4 regions of the Kitasatospora sp. NPDC059088 genome follow, and region 1 is predicted to be linked to each of the others. Evidence: riboswitches for the same ligand, from Rfam matches in the RefSeq annotation. Region 1 holds a riboswitch; each other region holds the start of a gene.

Region 1 (4,264 bases):
GCCGGTCTCGATGCCCTTGGCCAGGCGGGCCGGGTTGGTGACGAACAGGTCGTCGCCGACCAGCTGGACCTTGTCGCCCAGCTTGACGGTCATGGCCTTCCAGCCGTCCCAGTCCGACTCGTCCAGCGGGTCCTCGATGGAGACCAGCGGGTAGGAGGCGACCAGCTCGGCGTAGTACTCGATGAGCTCGGCGGCCGACAGGGCCTTGCCCTCGAACTGGTAGGCGCCGTCCTGGAAGAACTCGGAGGCGGCGACGTCCAGGGCCAGCGCGATGTCGCGGCCGGGCACGTAGCCGGCCTTCTGGATGGCCTCGGTGATGAGGTCCAGGGCCTCGCGGTTGCTGTCCAGGTTCGGCGCGAAGCCGCCCTCGTCGCCGAGGCCGGTGGACAGGCCGCGCTCCTTCAGCACGCCCTTGAGGGTGTGGTAGACCTCGACGCCCCAGCGGACGGCCTCGGAGAAGGACTCCGCGCCGATCGGAGCGATCATGAACTCCTGGATGTCGACGTTGGAGTCCGCGTGCGAGCCGCCGTTGAGGATGTTCATCATCGGGACCGGCAGGACGTGGGCGTTCGGGCCGCCCAGGTAGCGGAACAGCGGCAGGTCGCTGGCCTCGGAGGCGGCGTGCGCGACGGCCAGCGAGACGCCCAGGATGGCGTTGGCGCCGAGCGAGGACTTGTCCGGGGTGGCGTCCAGGTCGAGCATGGCCTGGTCGATCAGGCGCTGCTCGGTGGCGTCGTAGCCGACCAGCTCCGGGCCGATCTGCTCGATGACGGCCAGGACGGCCTTCTCCACGCCCTTGCCGAAGTAGCGGTTCTTGTCGCCGTCGCGCAGTTCGAGCGCCTCGAAGGCGCCGGTCGAGGCACCCGACGGAACAGCGGCACGACCCGTGCTGCCGTCGTCGAGGCCGACCTCGACCTCGACCGTGGGGTTGCCGCGGGAGTCGAGGATTTCACGGGCTACGACGACATCGATGGACGGCACGAAGCATCTCCTTGCGGAAGCAGGGTCCGGCTGCGGGTGGTGCTGTCGGCCGGACGATTGCGGAGTCGTTACGACCAGAGCCTAACCGCCCGGGCTCCCGGGGCCACCTCGGCCCGGGCTGCGTCTCACCGTGTGGCCCGGCTACCCACCGGTAGTTCACCTGCTCGTCCCGGTGCGTCCCACCGGGGCGTCCATCGGGGCGGGCGAACGCGGACGTAGGGGGCCGCCGGGCGCGGCCCCCTACGTGTCCAGCGTGTCGTTCGCCGTGGAACGGTCCGGCTCAGCCCAGGTGCAGGACCTGGCCGGGCACGATCATGTCCGGGTTGCCGCCGACCGTGGTGCGGTTGCCGTCGTAGAGCGCCTGCCAGCCGCCGGACACGCCCTGGGCGGTGGCGATGCCCGACAGGGTGTCACCGTCCCGGACGGTGTAGTCGTGGCCGGTCGTGGCGGCCGGGGCCTGCGCGGCCCGCGGGGCGGCGTGCTTGGGGGCGTACTGCTGCGCCGACGGGGCGGCGGGCTGCTCGGCCTGCTTCGGCGCGGCGTGCTTCGGCGCGTACTGCTGGACCGGCTTGGGCTGGGCGGGCTTGGCGGCGGCCTTGGGGGCCTGCTGCTTGGGTGCCTGCTTCTGGGCCTGCTGCTTCTGCGGCTTGGCGTCCGAGGAGGTGTCCACCTCGGCCGGGGCGCCGCCCTTGCTCAGGCCCGCCTTCTGGGAGCAGACCGGCCAGGCGCCGGGGCCCTGCGAGGCGAGGACCTTCTCGGCGACGGCGATCTGCTGCCCCTTGCTGGCCTGGTTGGCCTGCGCCGCGTACGCGGTGCCGCCGTACGCCTTCCAGGTGCTGGGGGTGAACTGGAGGCCGCCGGAGAAGCCGTTGCCGGTGTTGATGCTCCAGTTGCCGCCGCTCTCGCACTGGGCGACGGAGTCCCAGACGGAGGCCGGGGCGGCGGAGGCGCCGGTGGCGGAGAGGAGCGGCAGTGCGAGTCCGACGCCGGCCACACCGGCGACGGCGATGGCCTTCTCGGCCTGGGTGCGACGGCGATGACGGCCGGTTCCAACGAACAGCATGAAGGTCCCTCTCCGCACGCCTGCGAGGTGAGCTGTCGGGTTCGGACCGGGAGGTGGCCCGGCCGCCGTCTGCGGAATCGATTCCGCGCGGGCGGCTTCACCCCGAGCCGTGGAGGAACGGCAACAAACCTGGTTCCCCCGCCCCTGCCCAGGGTTCTGGTCGGTTTCCCGTGGCGCGGCGGGCAGGATTCGGCGTCCGCGCACGAGGTCCGCAGCTGCGAACTCCACGGAGACTAGACAGATCCTCAGACGAATCACAAGCTCATATCACCGACATCACACAAGAATTACGGCCCGTGTTCGATCGCCTACCAACGGCGGGGCTTTGTCCGGTTTGATGAGCGTTCATACCACCGCCGGTGGCCGGTTCCGGATGCTTCGTCAGCGTGTCGTGGCCTCAGGACGACTGTGCGGCGACCGGGGCTCCGGACTGAATTCGACCGGAAGTTCGCGCAATCCACGCATGATCAGGCCACCCCGCCAGCGCAGATTCTCCGGGCTTTCGGCCAGCCGCAGATCCGGCAGCCGGGAAAGCAGCGTGGCCAGCGCGGACCGCCCCTCCAGCCGGGCCAGCGGGGCTCCGATGCAGTAGTGGATGCCGTGCCCGAACCCCAGGTGCGGGTTGTCGCTCCGGGCCAGGTCGAGGGTGTTCTCGTCGGAGAACCTGGCCGGATCGCGGTCCGCCGCCGCCAGCACCACCAGCACCGGGTCCCCGACCGGGATCTCCACCCCGCCGATGGTCAGCGGAGCGGTCGCGAACCGCCAGGTCGCCAGCTCCACCGGCCCGTCGTAGCGCAGGAGTTCCTCGATCCCGGTCTCCAGCAGCGCGGTCTCGCCGCGGGCCACCGACTCCTGCAGCAGGGCCCGCTGCCCGGGATTGCGCAGCAGCGCGTACGTCCCGTTGCCGATCAGGTTCACCGTCGTCTCGAACCCGGCGAAGAGGAGGATGAAGGCCATCGCGGCGGCCTCGTTCTCGGTCAGGTGCTCGCCGTGGTCGCTCGCCCGGATCAGGCCGGAGATCAGGTCGTCCCCGAGGTCCGCCCGCTTGCGGTGGATCAGCTCCAGCAGGTACGCCCGCATCCGCTTCACCGCCCGCCCCACGCCGCCGCGTTGGCCGCCCCCGTGCCGGATCATCATTCCGGCCCAGTCCCGGAAGTCGTCCTGGTCCTCGGAGGGAACGCCGAGCATGTCGCAGATCGCGTAGATGGGGAGCGGGAACGCGAACTCGTGGATCAGGTCCGCCGAACCGCGCTGCGCGAAGCCGTCGATCAGCCGGTCGGTGAGCTGCTGCACCCGCGGCTCGAACTCCGCCACCCGGCGCGGCGTGAACGCCTTCGACACCAGGCGGCGCAGCCGGGTGTGGTCCGGCGGGTCGATGTTCAGCAGGTGGGTCATCAGGTCCGCCTGCCGCTCCCCCGGGATGCCCACCCGGCCGGTGCGGTGCGCCTGCCCGCTGTGGTGCGCCGGGTTCTTCGAGAGCCGGCCGTCCGCGAGCGCCTGCCGGGCGTCCGCGTAGCGCGTCACCAGCCAGGCCTCCACCCCGCTCGGCAGCGTGGTGCGGTGCACCGGGGCGTGCTCGCGCAGCCAGGCGTAGGCGGGGTACGGGTCGGCGGCGAACTCCCAGGTGAAGAGCTGCGGGTCGGACTGGGCGGCGGGCTGGGCGCCCTCGGGCTGAGCTGGCATGGGTCGACCGTAACCGCTGGACCGGAGGGGCCCGGACCACCGGCGCACGCGCCCCTGCGGCCGGCCGGAGGCCACCGCCGCGCGAACCGTCCGTGACCGGCGCGCGAGCGGAACGCCGACACTCCGTGGACGGCCCGTGGACGGTGCGTGGACGGGCCTTGGCCAGCTCTTGGCCGGGCGGCAGGCGTGAGCCTGGTCACCTGAGGGGTAATCCCTGTTGCGGAGGGTCAGGACCTGCCTACGATCCTCCGAAGTACGCGCGGGCGCCGGTGCGGTGTCGCCCGCAGGGAGGAGCTGGACCAATGACGGTCAGCGGAGCAGTCGTCGTCATCGCGGTACTCGCGGGCGGTTCGGGGGCCGACCTCGCCCGCCGGTTCACCGCGGCCGGCACCGCCGGGATGCTGATCGCCGACACCCACGTCGGCATCGCCGAGGACCTCGCCTCCGAACTCGACCGGCCGGGCTGCCCCGTGGTCGGCGTCTCCGGCGACATCCGCCGGCCCAGCGACGTCGCCGCGCTGGTCGACACCGCCGAGA
Region 2 (4,264 bases), on a different contig from region 1:
GCGGGAGGCCGAGTCGCTGCGCAAGAAGGTGCGGTCGCTGGAGAGCGACACCCGGCGGGCGCAGGCCGAGACCCGGCGGGTGACCGGGGAGCTGGAGGCGGCGCGGGCGCAGGCCACCGGGGAGCGCAGCGCGGCCGAGTCCGAGGCGCGGCGGCTGCGGCACCGGGTTTCCGAACTGGAGACCGCGGTCGAGCAGGGCCGCCGCTCGGCCCGGGAGGGCCGCAGCGTCGAGGACATGCGGCTGCGGCTGCTGCTGGACACCGTGCTGCAGTCGGCGCAGGGCCTCCAGCGGGAGCTGGCGCTGCCGGTCTCCCAGCTCCGCCCGGCGGACCTGGTGGAGGCGGTGGTGCCGGGGTCGGCCTCGCCGCACGACGTGGCCCGGCGCGGCCTGGCCGAGGACGACCCGGCGCTGCTGGACCAGTTGCTGGCGATCCCCCAGGTGCACCTGGTGGTGGACGGCTACAACGTGACCAAGACCGGGTACCCGGCGCTGCCGCTGGAGCAGCAGCGGATCCGGCTGCTGGGCGGGCTGGCGATGCTGGCCCAGCGCACCCAGGCGGAGGTCACCTGTGTGTTCGACGGGCAGGACCTGGACGTACCGGTCATCATGGCGCCGCCGCGCGGGGTGCGGGTACGGTTCAGCCGGACCGGCGAGACCGCGGACGAGCTGATCCGCCGTCTGGTCCGGGCCGAGCCGCAGGGCCGTCCGGTGGTGGTGGTCTCCACCGACCGGGAGGTCGCGGAGGGCGTGCGGAAGGCGGGTGCGCGCCCGGTGGCCTCGGTGCTGCTGCTGAACCGGTTGGCCCGGCCCTGAGCCGGCCCCGAGCCGGGTCGGAGTCGGGACGGGGGCTGTGACGGCAGGTCAGTGGGGCTTCCGTGCGGGTGTGCGGATCCGGTGAAGTCAGTGGGGGAACCGGAGTTCACGCCTTCGGGGGAGTGGCAAAACGGGTAGATCTTCACTAGGGTCTGGCGTCAAACCTATTTTCCGGAATCTCACCTGATCAGGTGAGTCCGATGGAAGAAGGAGCCGGTCCCTTGGCCTCCCACCGCCGTCCCAAGCAGCCGAGCCGCGCGCGGGTCTCCGTGCTCACCGCTGCTGCTGCGACCGCGGTCGCCCTCTCCGCCCAGGTCGCCGCGCATGCCGCGCCGCAGCCGAACAAGAGTGACGTCAAGGCGCAGATCGACCAGCTCCAGCAGGAGCAGGAGCAGGCGGCCGAGAAGTACAACGGCGCCAAGGAGCGCTCCGACCAGCTCCGCAAGCAGGCCGACCAGCTCCAGGACCAGGTGGCCCGCAGCCAGGACCAGATGAGCCAGCTCCAGGTGGGCCTGGCCCAGGTCGCGGGCGAGCAGTACCGCACCGGCGGCATCGACCCGTCCGTCCAGCTGATGCTCTCCTCCGACCCGTCCGGCTACCTGGACAAGGCGTCGAGCGTCCAGCAGGCCAGCACCACCCAGACCGAGGCGCTCAAGGGCCTGCTCGACCAGCAGCGCCGGCTGGACCAGGAGAAGGCCGAGGCGGCCGCCGTGCTCGCCTCCCTGGACTCCACCACCAAGGACCTCAACCAGGCCAAGGCGGACGTCAACACCAAGTTGAAGACCGCCCAGGACCTGCTGAACTCGCTCAGCGCCGCCGACCGGGCCGCGCTCCGGGCCCAGCAGCAGCAGGACGACCGCGCCTCCCGCGGCGCCGACCGGGTCGACCTCAGCAACCTGCCGCCGGCCAGCGGCTACGCCGCCGTGGCGGTGGCCAAGGCGATGAGCAAGCAGGGTTCGCCGTACGTGTGGGGCGCCACCGGGCCCTCCACCTTCGACTGCTCGGGCCTGATGGTCTGGGCGTACGGCCAGGCCGGCGTCTCGCTGCCGCGCACCTCGCAGGAGCAGGGCCACATCGGGACCGCCGTGACGCTGGCCACCGCCCAGCCGGGTGACCTGGTGATCTACGGCGGCGACATGCACCACGTCGGGATGTACATCGGCAACGGCATGGTGGTCCACGCGCCGCACACCGGTGACGTGGTGAAGGTGATGAAGGCCGACGCGATGTCGATCAACACGATCCGCCGGATCTGACGCTCCGGTACCTCCCCGAGGGGCCGGTTCCGGCCCTGTGATCCGCGCCACCTCCGGTCGGGGGTGGCGCTCCGGGTTTGCGGACCGGGCGGGCCGGAGGGTGAGAGTCGATCAGCTTTGCGTGCGCCGGTGATCACCATCAGTCATTTTCACAAAAGAACATGGGTAATCTTCCGTCTTTTTTCTGACAAGGATTTGAACGGATCACGGTTCAGTTACTAGGGTCGTGCTCCGAACCACCGCACAGTCGATCACCCAGCCTGGGTGGCGGCGGTGGTTACCGCCGAGTTCGCGAAACAGCGGGGCAGGTCGAAGCGACTGCCCGACAGGGGAGCCCAGTAGTCGGGGGCGCTGTGGAGCGGAGCCGGGGAACCACACGTTCCTCCGGGGTGAATCGGCGCCAGGTCGGCCGTAGGTGAGGCCGGTGAGGCGTCGTAGGGCATGCTTCCGGCCCGAACCCGTCAGCTCACCCGGTAGGCGGCGTAGGAAGAAGGAGTCCGCCTTCGTGGCGTCCCATCGTCGTCCCAAGCCCGCCAGCCGTACCCGCGTCTCGATCCTGACCGGTTTCGCCGCCGCCGCCGTCGCGCTCTCCGCGCAGTCCGGCGCGCACGCCGACCCGCAGCCGACCAAGGACCAGGTCAAGGAGCAGGTCGACCAGCTCAACGAGCAGGCCGAGCAGGCGACCGAGAAGTACAACGCCGCGCAGGAGAAGCAGCAGGAGCTGGAGAAGCAGGTCTCCGGCCTCCAGGACCAGGTGGCCCGCCAGCAGGCCCAGGTGACCGACCTCCAGGGCGGCCTGGCCGAGATCGCCGGCGAGCAGTACCGCAACGGGGGCATATCCCCGACGGTCCAGCTGATGTTCTCCTCCAGCCCGGACAACTTCCTCAACCAGGCCGGCGCGCTGAACCAGGCGGGCAGCACCCAGAAGAACCAGCTCAAGCAGCTCCAGGACCAGCAGCGCAAGCTGGACCAGGACCGCACCGAGGCCCAGGGCAAGCTCGGCGAGCTGGAGTCCACGACCCAGCAGCTGAAGGCCTCCAAGGACGAGGTCCAGAACAAGCTCAAGGCCGCCCAGGACCTGCTCAACACGCTGACCGAGCAGGAGCGCCAGGCGATCAAGGCGGCCGAGGACAAGGCCGCCGCCGACGCCAAGGCCAAGGCGGACGCCGCCGCGAAGGCCGCCGCCCCGGACCGCGCCTCGCGCGACAGCAGCCGCAGCGACCTCGGCTCGGGCTCCACCGCCGCGCCGGTCAAGATCGCCCCGGGCAGTTCGCACGGTGCCGCCGCGCTGGCCGCCGCCGCCACCAAGGTCGGCAGCCCGTACGTCTGGGGCGCCACCGGCCCCAGCTCCTTCGACTGCTCCGGCCTGATGGTCTGGGCGTTCAACCAGGCCGGGGTGTCGCTGCCGCGCACCTCGCAGGAGCAGGCCGGCGCCGGCACCCGGATCGGCTCGGACATCTCCCAGGCCCAGCCCGGCGACATGCTGATCTTCTACGGCGACGCCCACCACGTCGGCATCTACGCGGGCAACGGCCAGGTGCTGCACGCTCCCAAGCCGGGTGCGTCGGTGCGCTACGAGGCCGTCTCCAACATGCCGCTGGCCTCCATCGTGCGGGTCTGATCCCCGGCCACGCGTTCACGGGCCCGGTCCTCCGTCACGGAGGGCCGGGCCTGCGGCTTTTCCGGCGGCTCGACCTGGTGTCCGATTAGGGGTCAAATATTCGGGTCGGTAGGGGTTTGGACTCACTTGCCCGGACTCGCTAACGTCTGCCACCGGACTCCCGCTCGACGGCCGCCCACCGGGGCGCGGCCGCGGGGCCGCGCCGCAGGACTGGAGCCGTTGCCGCATGCCCGTGCACCGTCGTTCCCAACTGCTCGCCCGTGCGCTGGTACTGACCGCGGCCGCCACCACGGCCCTGGGCGTGGCGACCGCCGGCAGCGCCCAGGCCGCCCCCGGGGCGCCGGACGCGCCCGACCGCAAGGACGTCAAGGCCCAGGTCGAGCAGCTGTACGACGAGGCCGAACAGGCCTCGGAGAAGTACAACGCCGCGCAGGAGGCGCAGAAGCGGCTTCTGGGCGAGACCACGATCCTCCAGGGCGAGGTCGCCGCCGCCCAGGAGCAGCTCAACGAGCTGCGCGGGGACCTCGCCACGGTCGCCGGGGCCGAGTACCGGGGCGGCGGGATGACCCAGAC
Region 3 (4,264 bases), on a different contig from region 1:
CCCGCTGCCCGCACACACCGAGTACACCCTCACCGACCCGCAGGAGCTGATGGACCAGCTCGCCGAGGCGCGCGAGCGCGGGTACGTGGTGGACGACCAGGAGCAGGAGATCGGCGTCCGCTGCATCGCGCTCGCCGTCCCGGGCGCGCCGACGCCCACCGCGCTCTCCGTCTCCGGCCCGGAGGCCCGGATCCGGGCGCTGGAGGAGCAGGCGGGGGCGTCCGCACTGGTGCCGGTGATGCACCAGATCGCGGCCCGGCTGGGGCAGGTCCTGGCACCCTGACACTCCGTCAACCACCTTGGCCGGCAAGAGCGATCGGGCCATGACCGACTCCCCGCCGTTCGAGTGGCGGTGGGCGAGTTGCGGCGCCCTCGCGGCGGCGGCTCGGACACCCTGGTGCGGACGCGGCCCGCGACGGTGCGGGCCGCCGGAGCACGGGAGCAGGGTGAACGGCGTGGAGCAACACGGAGTACGGGGCGGCGCGGGGCGCAGGAGGTTCGGCCGGGCCGGATTGCTGGCGGCGGTGACGGCGGGCTGCGCGGTGGCCGCGCTGGCCACCGGGCCCTCCTGGGCGGTGCGGCACCCGGTGCCGCGCCCGGATCTGGGAACCGTCGCGCCGGGCGCGCCCGAGGCGTCCACTCTGCCCGCCGTGGTCGCCAAGACGTCCCGCTCCCACCTGGAGGTGGTCCGGATCGACCCGGATCCGGCGCCGCCCGGCGGCACCACCACCATCCACGCCTTCGTGGCCAATCTGGGCCCGGACACCACCGCCTCGTCGCTCACGATCACGGTCACCCTGCCGAACGGGGTGACCCCGGAGGGCCCCTACTTCCCCGAGGACTGTGCCGTCATCTCGCGCGGCAGGCAGGTGCGCTGCGTGTTCGGTCCCGGGCTGCCGGACGGGCGCAGCGTGACCGCCCTCGTCCCGGTCCAGCTCTCCGACAATCTGCCGCTCGGGATCCTGGAGGGCGGCTCGGTCGAGGTGCGCAGCGCGGACGACCCGGGCGGCAGGGGCCACCGGGAGGAGTTCGACATCAGGGTCGTCGAGACGGCGGGCGACTGACGGACCGGATCGCCCCACCGGTCACCGGCCGCCGGCGAGCGGCTGCCGGGCGCCCGATGACCGGTGGGGCGGGCTCGTGGTTACCGGTAGACGTGGTTACCGGTAGACGCGGACGTAGTCGGCGGCCATGGCGATCGGGGCGTTCCCCTGCGGCGCCGGGTGGTACTTGCCCGCGCTCACCGAGAGGTTGAGGATCAGGTACGCCGAGAAGTTGGCCCCGACGCCCTTGCCGTCCGAGAACACCTTGACGCCGTTGACGTACCAGTCCACCGAGTTGGCGCCGTAGTAGGTGCCGATGGTCACCCACTGGTCGGTGCCGATGGCGCTCGCGTCGGTGTAGTAGTCGGGGTTGCCGGGGTTGACGTGGTTGGTCAGCTCCAGCAGGTTCGGGTTGTCGGGGTGGTACTCGAAGGAGTCGATCTCCCCGTTGCCGTTCTTCCAGGTCCACAGGGCGGGCCAGGCGCCGGTGCCGGCGGGCAGCTTGACCCGGGTCTCGGCGTAGTCGCCGGTCTTGACCTGGAAGCCCTCGGCGGAGCCCTCGGTGGTCAGGAAGCCGGTGTTCCAGGACTGCTTGCCGTTCTCCAGCGTCGGCCCGCCCGGGGTGGCGGTGAAGGTGGCGACGCCGTTCGCGACGGTGACGTTGTTCTTGTTCAGCCAGTCGAGCTTGTTGTCGTCCGGGTTGTGGTTCCCGTACTTGTACGAGGTGCTCTTGTCGCCGACCCAGCGCTGGCCCCAGTTGATCGGGCCGTTGAACTCGTCGGACCAGGTCAGCGACTTGCCGGCGATCGGGGAGGACGGCGCCGGGGTCGTCGGGGTGGCCGTGGCGGTGGGGGTCGGCGTCGCGGTCGGGCTCGCGGTGGGGGACGCGGTGGGGGACGCGGTCGCGGTGGGCTTCGCCGTCGGGCTCGCGGTCGCGGTCGGAGTCGCGGTGGGCTTCGCCGTCGGGGTCGCCGTCGGGGACGGGGCCGGCGTGGGCGTACCCGTGGCCGAGACCACCAGCTGCTGCGAGGGCAGGTTGTGCCAGGCGCCGCCGAGGTCCTGCCAGAAGCCGAACTGGGTGTACGTCCCGGCGGCCAGGGTGCGGGCGGCGCTGGTGTAGGTGAGTCCGCCGGGGCAGATCTGCACGTTGCTCGCGTTGCCCGGGAAGTCCAGGTTGGTGCCGCGCGCGTCACGGACTCCGACGCCGACGGTCTTGGCGGTGAAGCAGGACGAGGAGTGCAGGGCCAGCGAGGCCGTGCCGGCCCTGCCGGCGACCATGGTGGCGGGGGCGAGCCGGTCCTGGGTGACGGTCGGGCCGGTGGCGGCCTGGGCGCCGGAGACGGACGGCAGACCGAGCAGGCCGGCGCCGGTGATGGCGAGCGCCCCGGTCGTGGCGAGGGCGGCGTTGCGGCCGCGGTGGGACGGACGGGCGTGGCGGGGCGCGCGACGGCGCCGGGCAGGCTGGTGCATGGGGGTCCTCTGCCACGCCTGCGAGGTGAGCTGTCGGATTCGGGCTGCAGTTGCCCGGCCGCCTGTGGAGCGGCTTCACCCCTAGCCACGCCCCGCACGCTGGTGCGTACGGGCCGGGCGCTGACCTTGGTTCCCCCGCTCCCGTCCGCTGTGGTGCTCGGGTACTCGCCGGCGGGTGGACGGGACTCGGCGTCCCGGCGGCGGGGTCCGCGACAGCGGACGACGACTGCAGGCTAGGCAGGCCGTCCGTGGACGGACAACCTCATGGGGCCGGTTGTCGCGCAGCTCACAGTGGTGTCGATCAACGACGCTGCGTGGCGGCCGAGTTGATCAATGGAGCCGACGCCGACCCGCGGTCCCGCCGGGCCCGCCCGGGATGGGGGTCACACACGGTGCGCGGCGCGGCGGTGGCGGACCGTGTGTGACCGCCGTGGCGTGGAGCCGCCCGAGTCCGCCCCATCGGATAAATTGGAGCCCTGGGATTTTCCGCGGTGCACAAGAGCACCGGCCGGAGCCGTACGACCCGTCCCCCGTTCCAGAGAAGAGGTTCCGCCCCACCATGACCGCGCCCCTGCCCGCCTTCGCCGGCCGTACCTACGTCTTCCGGGCCGACAACGGCGCGGCCTTCCGCAACTCCTACTCGGCCGACGGCACCCGGCTGCGCTGGGAGGGCCTCGGTGAGTCGGCGGGCCAGTGGGAGGACGTGCGACTGCACGTCGCCGAGGTCGCGCCGGAGATCTACTTCATCAGCTGGACGGAACAGAGCGGGATCACCGTCAGTCACGTGATGGACCTCAACGCGCTGACCGTACGGGCCTTCTGGACCTTCGAGGGCGAGGGCGGCCGGGTCGGCCAGCTGCACACCGGGACGCTGGAACGGGTCGCCTGACCGGCGCCGGAACGCACCGAACCCCCGGGAGCCGAGGCTTCCGGGGGTTCGGTGCGTTCCGCGGGCGGCGCCGTCAGACGGTCTGGCCCGGGTGGCCCGGCTGGTTCGGGACCTTGAGGTGCTGGGACAGCCACTCCAGCGAGGACGGCAGCAGGGCGCTCCAGGTCTCGAAGTTGTGGCCGCCGTTCTCGAGCATGCTGTAGGAGACCTTCATCGGGCTCCTCGCGGCGTCGATGAACGCCTCGGTGTCGTGCTTGTAGTTGCCGTCGCCCTTCTTGGTGCCGGCCAGCAGCACGGAGACGTCCGGCTGCGGCATGTTCTTCAACCGCCACATCAGGTCGGCCTCGTCGCGGCGCTGCCTGCTGCCGCCGAAGAGGTCGCCGGTGGTCGGGTCGTCGGCCGCCTCGTAGTACCCGGACAGGGACACGGCGGTCGGGAAGACGTCCGGGTGGCGCATGGCCAGCTTGAGCGCGCAGTAGCCGCCGGTGGAGTTGCCCATGAAGGCCCAGGCCCGGGGGTCGGCCGAGACCCGGTAGCTGGCCTGGATCGCCGACGGGACGTCCTTGGTGAAGTACGTGTCGGACTGGGCGCCGCCCGGGATGTCCTCGCACTCGGTGTCCTGCGGCAGGGCGGGCGAGGGACGCATCAGGACCATGACGGTCGGCTGCATCCGGCCCTCCTGCAGCAGCTTGAGCGCAGCACCCGGGTAGTTGAAGCGGGTGATCAGGTTCTCGGCGATTCCTGGGAATCCGGTGCTGACGATCACGGCCGGGAACTGCTTCTGCGCGTACTCGGACTGGAAGTACTGCGGCGGCAGGTAGACGAAGCCCTCGGTCGACAGCCGGCTCTCCTTGCCGTCGAT
Region 4 (4,264 bases), on a different contig from region 1:
CCGGACGCCTTCTTCGCCTTCGACGGCCTGCTGGAGACCTTCCTCACCGTCCTGGACGAGTTCGGCGCCTTCCCGGCCGTGATCGAGGCCGAGCTGGACCGCTACCTGCCGTTCCTGGCCACCACCAAGGTGCTGATGGGCGCGGTGCGCGCGGGCGTCGGCCGGGAGACCGGCCACGAGGTCATCAAGGAGCACGCCGTCGCCTCGGCGCTGGCGATGCGCGCCGGCGCCCGGGAGAACGAGCTGCTGGACCGCCTCGCCGCCGACGAGCGGATCCCGCTGGACCGGGCCGGGCTGGACGCGCTGCTCGCCGACCGGCTGTCCTTCACCGGTGCGGCCGGGGCGCAGGTCGCCGAGGTCGTCCGACAGGTGGAGGCCGTCGCGGCGGCCTACCCGGAGGCGGCCAAGTACGCCCCCGGCGACATCCTCTGACGAGGAGTCAGTTCTCTGACGAGGGCCCTGCCGCCGTTCCGGTGGCGGGGCCCTCGCGCGTCCGGGGGCGGCCCGGGTCGAGCGGCGGGGTGGTGGTGGCGCAGGGCCAGTCGCAGTTCGGCTCGGCCACCGGGTGCTCCTCCTCCGGCGCCAGCACATTGCCCCGGACGGTGGCGAAGGCGATCAGCCCGCCGGCGGCCAGCAGCCCCGCGCAGATCAGCATCGCGGTGTGGAAGGCGGAGTCCACCGCGGAGGGCACCCGGTAGGCGTCGCCGCTCAGTCCGGCCAGGGCCGGCAGGGCGGCGACCGCGAGCAGGCCCGCCGCGCGGGCGGCGGCGTTGTTGACGCCGCTGGCGATGCCCGCGTGCCGCACCTCGACGGCGGCCAGCACGGTGGCGGTCAGCGGGGCGACCAGCAGCGTCATCCCGGAGCCCATCACCGCGACCGCGGGCAGCACGTCCGCCCAGTAGGAGGAGCCGGGGCCGGTGCGCAGCATCAGCAGCACCCCGGCGGCGCACAGCAGCGGGCCGACGGTGAGCGGGACGCGCGGGCCGATCCGCTTGCCGAGCCGTCCGGCGCGCGCGGACAGGGTCAGCATCAGCACCGTGATCGGCACCAGGGCGAAGCCGGAGACCAGCGGGGAGAAGCCCGAGACGATCTGCAGCTGCACCACCAGCAGGAAGAAGACCCCGCTGAACGCCGCGTAGACGCAGAGGGTGACCAGGTTCACGGCGGTGAAGAGCCGGGAGGAGAACAGGCCGAGCGGCAGCATCGGGTCGGGCGTGCGCCGCTCGACGGCCACGAAGGCGGCGGCCAGCAGCAGGCCGATCGCACCGGTGACCCAGACGGCGGGGGACAGTCCCTCCCCGGCGGCGGTGAGCGCGTAGGTGACGGCGCCGAGCGCGAGGGCGGCGAGCAGGGCGCCGGGCACGTCGAAGCGGCCGGCGGCGGACTCGTCCCGGCTCTCCGGGACGTAACGGGAGGTCACCGCGATCACGGCGGCGGCCAGCGGCAGGTTCAGCAGGAAGATCCAGCGCCAGCCCGGGCCGTCCACCAGCCAGCCGCCGAGGAAGGGGCCGACGGCCGCCGACACCCCGCCCAGGCCGGACCAGAGGCCGACCGCCGCCGAGCGGTCGTCCGGGTGGAAGACCGCCTGGAGCATGGCCAGCGAGCCCGGGGTGAGCAGCGCACCGCCGATGCCCTGGACGGCGCGGGCGGCGATCAGCACGTGGATGGTCGGGGCCGCGGCGCAGGCCGCGGAGGCGACGGCGAACCAGACCACGCCGATCAGGAAGACCCGGCGCCGTCCGTAGCGGTCGCCGAGGGCGCCGCCGAGCAGGATCAGGCCGGCCAGGGTGAGCAGATAGGCGTTCAGGGTCCATTGCAGGGAGGCGAGGGAGGCGCCGAGGTCGGCGCCGATCCGGGGCAGGGCGACGTTGACGACGGTGCCGTCGAGCATCGCCATGCTGGAGCCGAGCACTGTCGCGAGGAGTACCCAGCGGCCCTGCGCGGTGCCCAGGCGCAGAGTGCCGGCTTGAGAGGTGGCCACGGGCCGAATCCTGCGCCCGCCGGGGCGTACGTGACAAGGGTCACCGGGTGGTGTGTCGGTCGGTGGCGGTGCGTGAACGGACGGTCGCACGGGGGTGGTCCCGGCGGCGCAGGGTGGTGGATCAGTGGCGCCGGGTGAATGGATCGTGCACGGAGCGTGCAAGGGATCATTCGGAGGGTGACGGGGCCGCGGGGGTTGTTGCCGATTCAAGAGATCGACATTGCTTCACCCGAACGGATGAGTTTTAGTTCAGCGACCGCCCGGCCAGTCCGGACGGATCCACCGGGTGGAACGCCGAGTCCTGCCGCTGCCCGGTGGCTCGCACCGAACTCTGTACGGCAGGAGCGGGGGACCCACAGGTAAGTCGCCGGACCGGAGTTCGCGCCTTTTCGGGCGCGGACCACCAGGGCCGGCTTGGGGTGAAGCCGCACATGCGGCCGGGCAACTCCAGCCCGAACCCGACAGCTCACCTCGCAGGCGTCGGAGAGGAAAATTCCATGCCTGCACAGGCTCGTCGTATCGCCCTGCCCCGTGCCGCCCGCATCGGCATCGCCACCGCCGTCACCGGGGCCTCGTTCGTCCTGCCGCTCGTGACCGCGATGAGCGCCCAGGCGCACACCGCCCCGGCGGCCACCACCGCCCCGGCCGCTTCCGGGGCCGCCGCTCCGGCTGCCGCCCCGGCCGCCCAGCAGAGCTACCGCGTCGTCAGCGGTGACACCCTGTCGAAGATCGCCGACGCCAAGAACGTCGAGGGCGGCTGGCACGCGCTGTACGAGCAGAACCGCTCGGTGGTCGGCGCCGACCCGAACCTGATCTTCCCCGGTCAGCAGCTGGCCCTCGCCGGTCACGCCGCCGCTCCGGCGAAGCCCGCCGCCCCGGCCAAGCCGGCCGCTCCGGCGAAGTCCGCCGCGCCGGTCACCCAGGACACCTCCGCTGCCGCGGACTCCCAGGTGCAGGTCCGGACCGAGGCCGCCAAGCCCGGCGCCCAGGTGCAGACCCAGGTTCAGACCGCCGCCCCGGCCCAGGCCGTGACCGCGGCCCCGGTCGCCGCCACCTCCGGCTACGTCGCCCCGCTCGCCAACCCCGTGCTGGGCGAGGCCTACGGCGTGGCCGGCTCGATGTGGGCCTCCGGCCACCACACCGGCCAGGACTTCGTCGCCTCCACCGGCACCCCGCTGCGCGCCGTCGCCAACGGTGTCGTGGTGAAGGCCGGCAGCGACGGCGCCTACGGCAACGAGGTCGAGATCAAGCTCGCCGACGGCAAGTACGCCCAGTACGCGCACCTGTCCTCGATCGGCGTGAGCGTCGGTCAGACCGTCACCGCCGGCCAGCAGCTCGGCCTCTCCGGTGCGACCGGCAACGTGACCGGCCCGCACCTGCACTTCGAGATCCGTACCGGTTCCGAGTACGGCTCGGACATCGACCCGGTCGCCTACCTGCGGGCGCACGGCGTCGCGCTCTGACCCTCCGGGGCCTTCCGCAGGAACGTGTGAACCACCGCTGGTGCGGGGCGAATCGACGCCCGGGATGGTCATGTCGGGTGACCGCTCGACCGGGTGATCGCCGCACCGGTGGACCTGGGCGCGGGACACGCCCAAGGCCGGCCCGGCCGTACGGGACAACCTCTCGTACGGCCGGGCCGGCCGCTGCCGTTCTCCGCTCGGTCGTCGTGGTCCACGGGTACGTCTCGTATTCGCGCTGACTGCGCAGACTGCGGCGGCGGTCAGGGGCGGCGGGCCGGGAGGCCGTGTTCGGCGGCGGCCATCAGGTCGTGCATCCGGTGGCCGAAGTCCTCGGTGTCGCGGGCGGGTTCGGGGAAGACCAGGCGGACGTCGCGGTGGCCGTGCGAGTGGTCCAGGCGCAGTACCAGGCCGTGGCGGTCCAGGGCGAGCGGGCGGACGGCCGGGCCGTGGGTGAGCAGTGCCGGGTCGAGCAGCCGGGTGAGCAGGTCGAGGGCGTCGGCGTGGTCGTCGGCCAGGTGGGTGAGCAGGGCGGCCTCGTGACGGGCCAGCGGGTCGGGGGCGGCGAGGGAGAGGTCGGCGGCGGTGAGCGCGCCGGTGCCGTACGGGGTGGCGAGGACGGCGTGGGCGACGTCGACCCGCAGGTGGACGCTGAGGCCGTCGTCGGCGAGGTGGGCCAGGTGCAGCCGGCCGGCCAGGGTGAGCCGGCCGCGGATGCGGTCGCGGACCGCCACGGGGGAGACGTCGGTGACGTCGAGCACGACGGCCAGGCCGTCGGTGGCGGTGGCGCCGGCGAGGGCCGCGACGAGCGGGGCGTCCAGCG

Evidence for each region. Region 1 has a riboswitch for cyclic di-AMP ahead of ACFWXO_RS42640 (transglycosylase family protein). Riboswitches for the same ligand answer to the same signal wherever they lie in the genome.
Region 2: another riboswitch for cyclic di-AMP. It lies ahead of ACFWXO_RS37545 (NlpC/P60 family protein); the one in region 1 lies ahead of ACFWXO_RS42640 (transglycosylase family protein).
Region 3: another riboswitch for cyclic di-AMP. It lies ahead of ACFWXO_RS00910 (hypothetical protein); the one in region 1 lies ahead of ACFWXO_RS42640 (transglycosylase family protein).
Region 4: another riboswitch for cyclic di-AMP. It lies ahead of ACFWXO_RS26885 (peptidoglycan DD-metalloendopeptidase family protein); the one in region 1 lies ahead of ACFWXO_RS42640 (transglycosylase family protein).

The regions. Positions count from the first base shown of each region.
Region 1 covers NZ_JBHYGR010000199.1:1,385-5,648, reverse strand. The annotation lists gene eno (phosphopyruvate hydratase) at 1-981, opposite strand, end outside; gene ACFWXO_RS42640 (transglycosylase family protein) at 1,262-2,044, opposite strand; cyclic di-AMP (ydaO/yuaA leader) riboswitch at 2,046-2,216, opposite strand; gene ACFWXO_RS42635 (cytochrome P450) at 2,426-3,727, opposite strand; gene ACFWXO_RS42630 (SDR family NAD(P)-dependent oxidoreductase) at 4,030-4,264, shown strand, end outside.
Region 2 covers NZ_JBHYGR010000134.1:11,059-15,322, forward strand. The annotation lists gene ACFWXO_RS37535 (NYN domain-containing protein) at 1-814, shown strand, start outside; gene ACFWXO_RS37540 (NlpC/P60 family protein) at 1,036-2,070, shown strand; cyclic di-AMP (ydaO/yuaA leader) riboswitch at 2,410-2,565, shown strand; gene ACFWXO_RS37545 (NlpC/P60 family protein) at 2,576-3,691, shown strand; gene ACFWXO_RS37550 (NlpC/P60 family protein) at 3,918-4,264, shown strand, end outside.
Region 3 covers NZ_JBHYGR010000001.1:202,206-206,469, reverse strand. The annotation lists gene ACFWXO_RS00920 (IclR family transcriptional regulator) at 1-283, shown strand, start outside; gene ACFWXO_RS00915 (hypothetical protein) at 456-1,064, shown strand; gene ACFWXO_RS00910 (hypothetical protein) at 1,161-2,513, opposite strand; cyclic di-AMP (ydaO/yuaA leader) riboswitch at 2,521-2,628, opposite strand; gene ACFWXO_RS00905 (MoaF N-terminal domain-containing protein) at 3,073-3,402, shown strand; gene ACFWXO_RS00900 (alpha/beta hydrolase) at 3,476-4,264, opposite strand, start outside.
Region 4 covers NZ_JBHYGR010000067.1:34,227-38,490, reverse strand. The annotation lists gene purB (adenylosuccinate lyase) at 1-432, shown strand, start outside; gene ACFWXO_RS26890 (MFS transporter) at 440-1,981, opposite strand; cyclic di-AMP (ydaO/yuaA leader) riboswitch at 2,294-2,476, shown strand; gene ACFWXO_RS26885 (peptidoglycan DD-metalloendopeptidase family protein) at 2,479-3,444, shown strand; gene ACFWXO_RS26880 (DUF2470 domain-containing protein) at 3,705-4,264, opposite strand, start outside.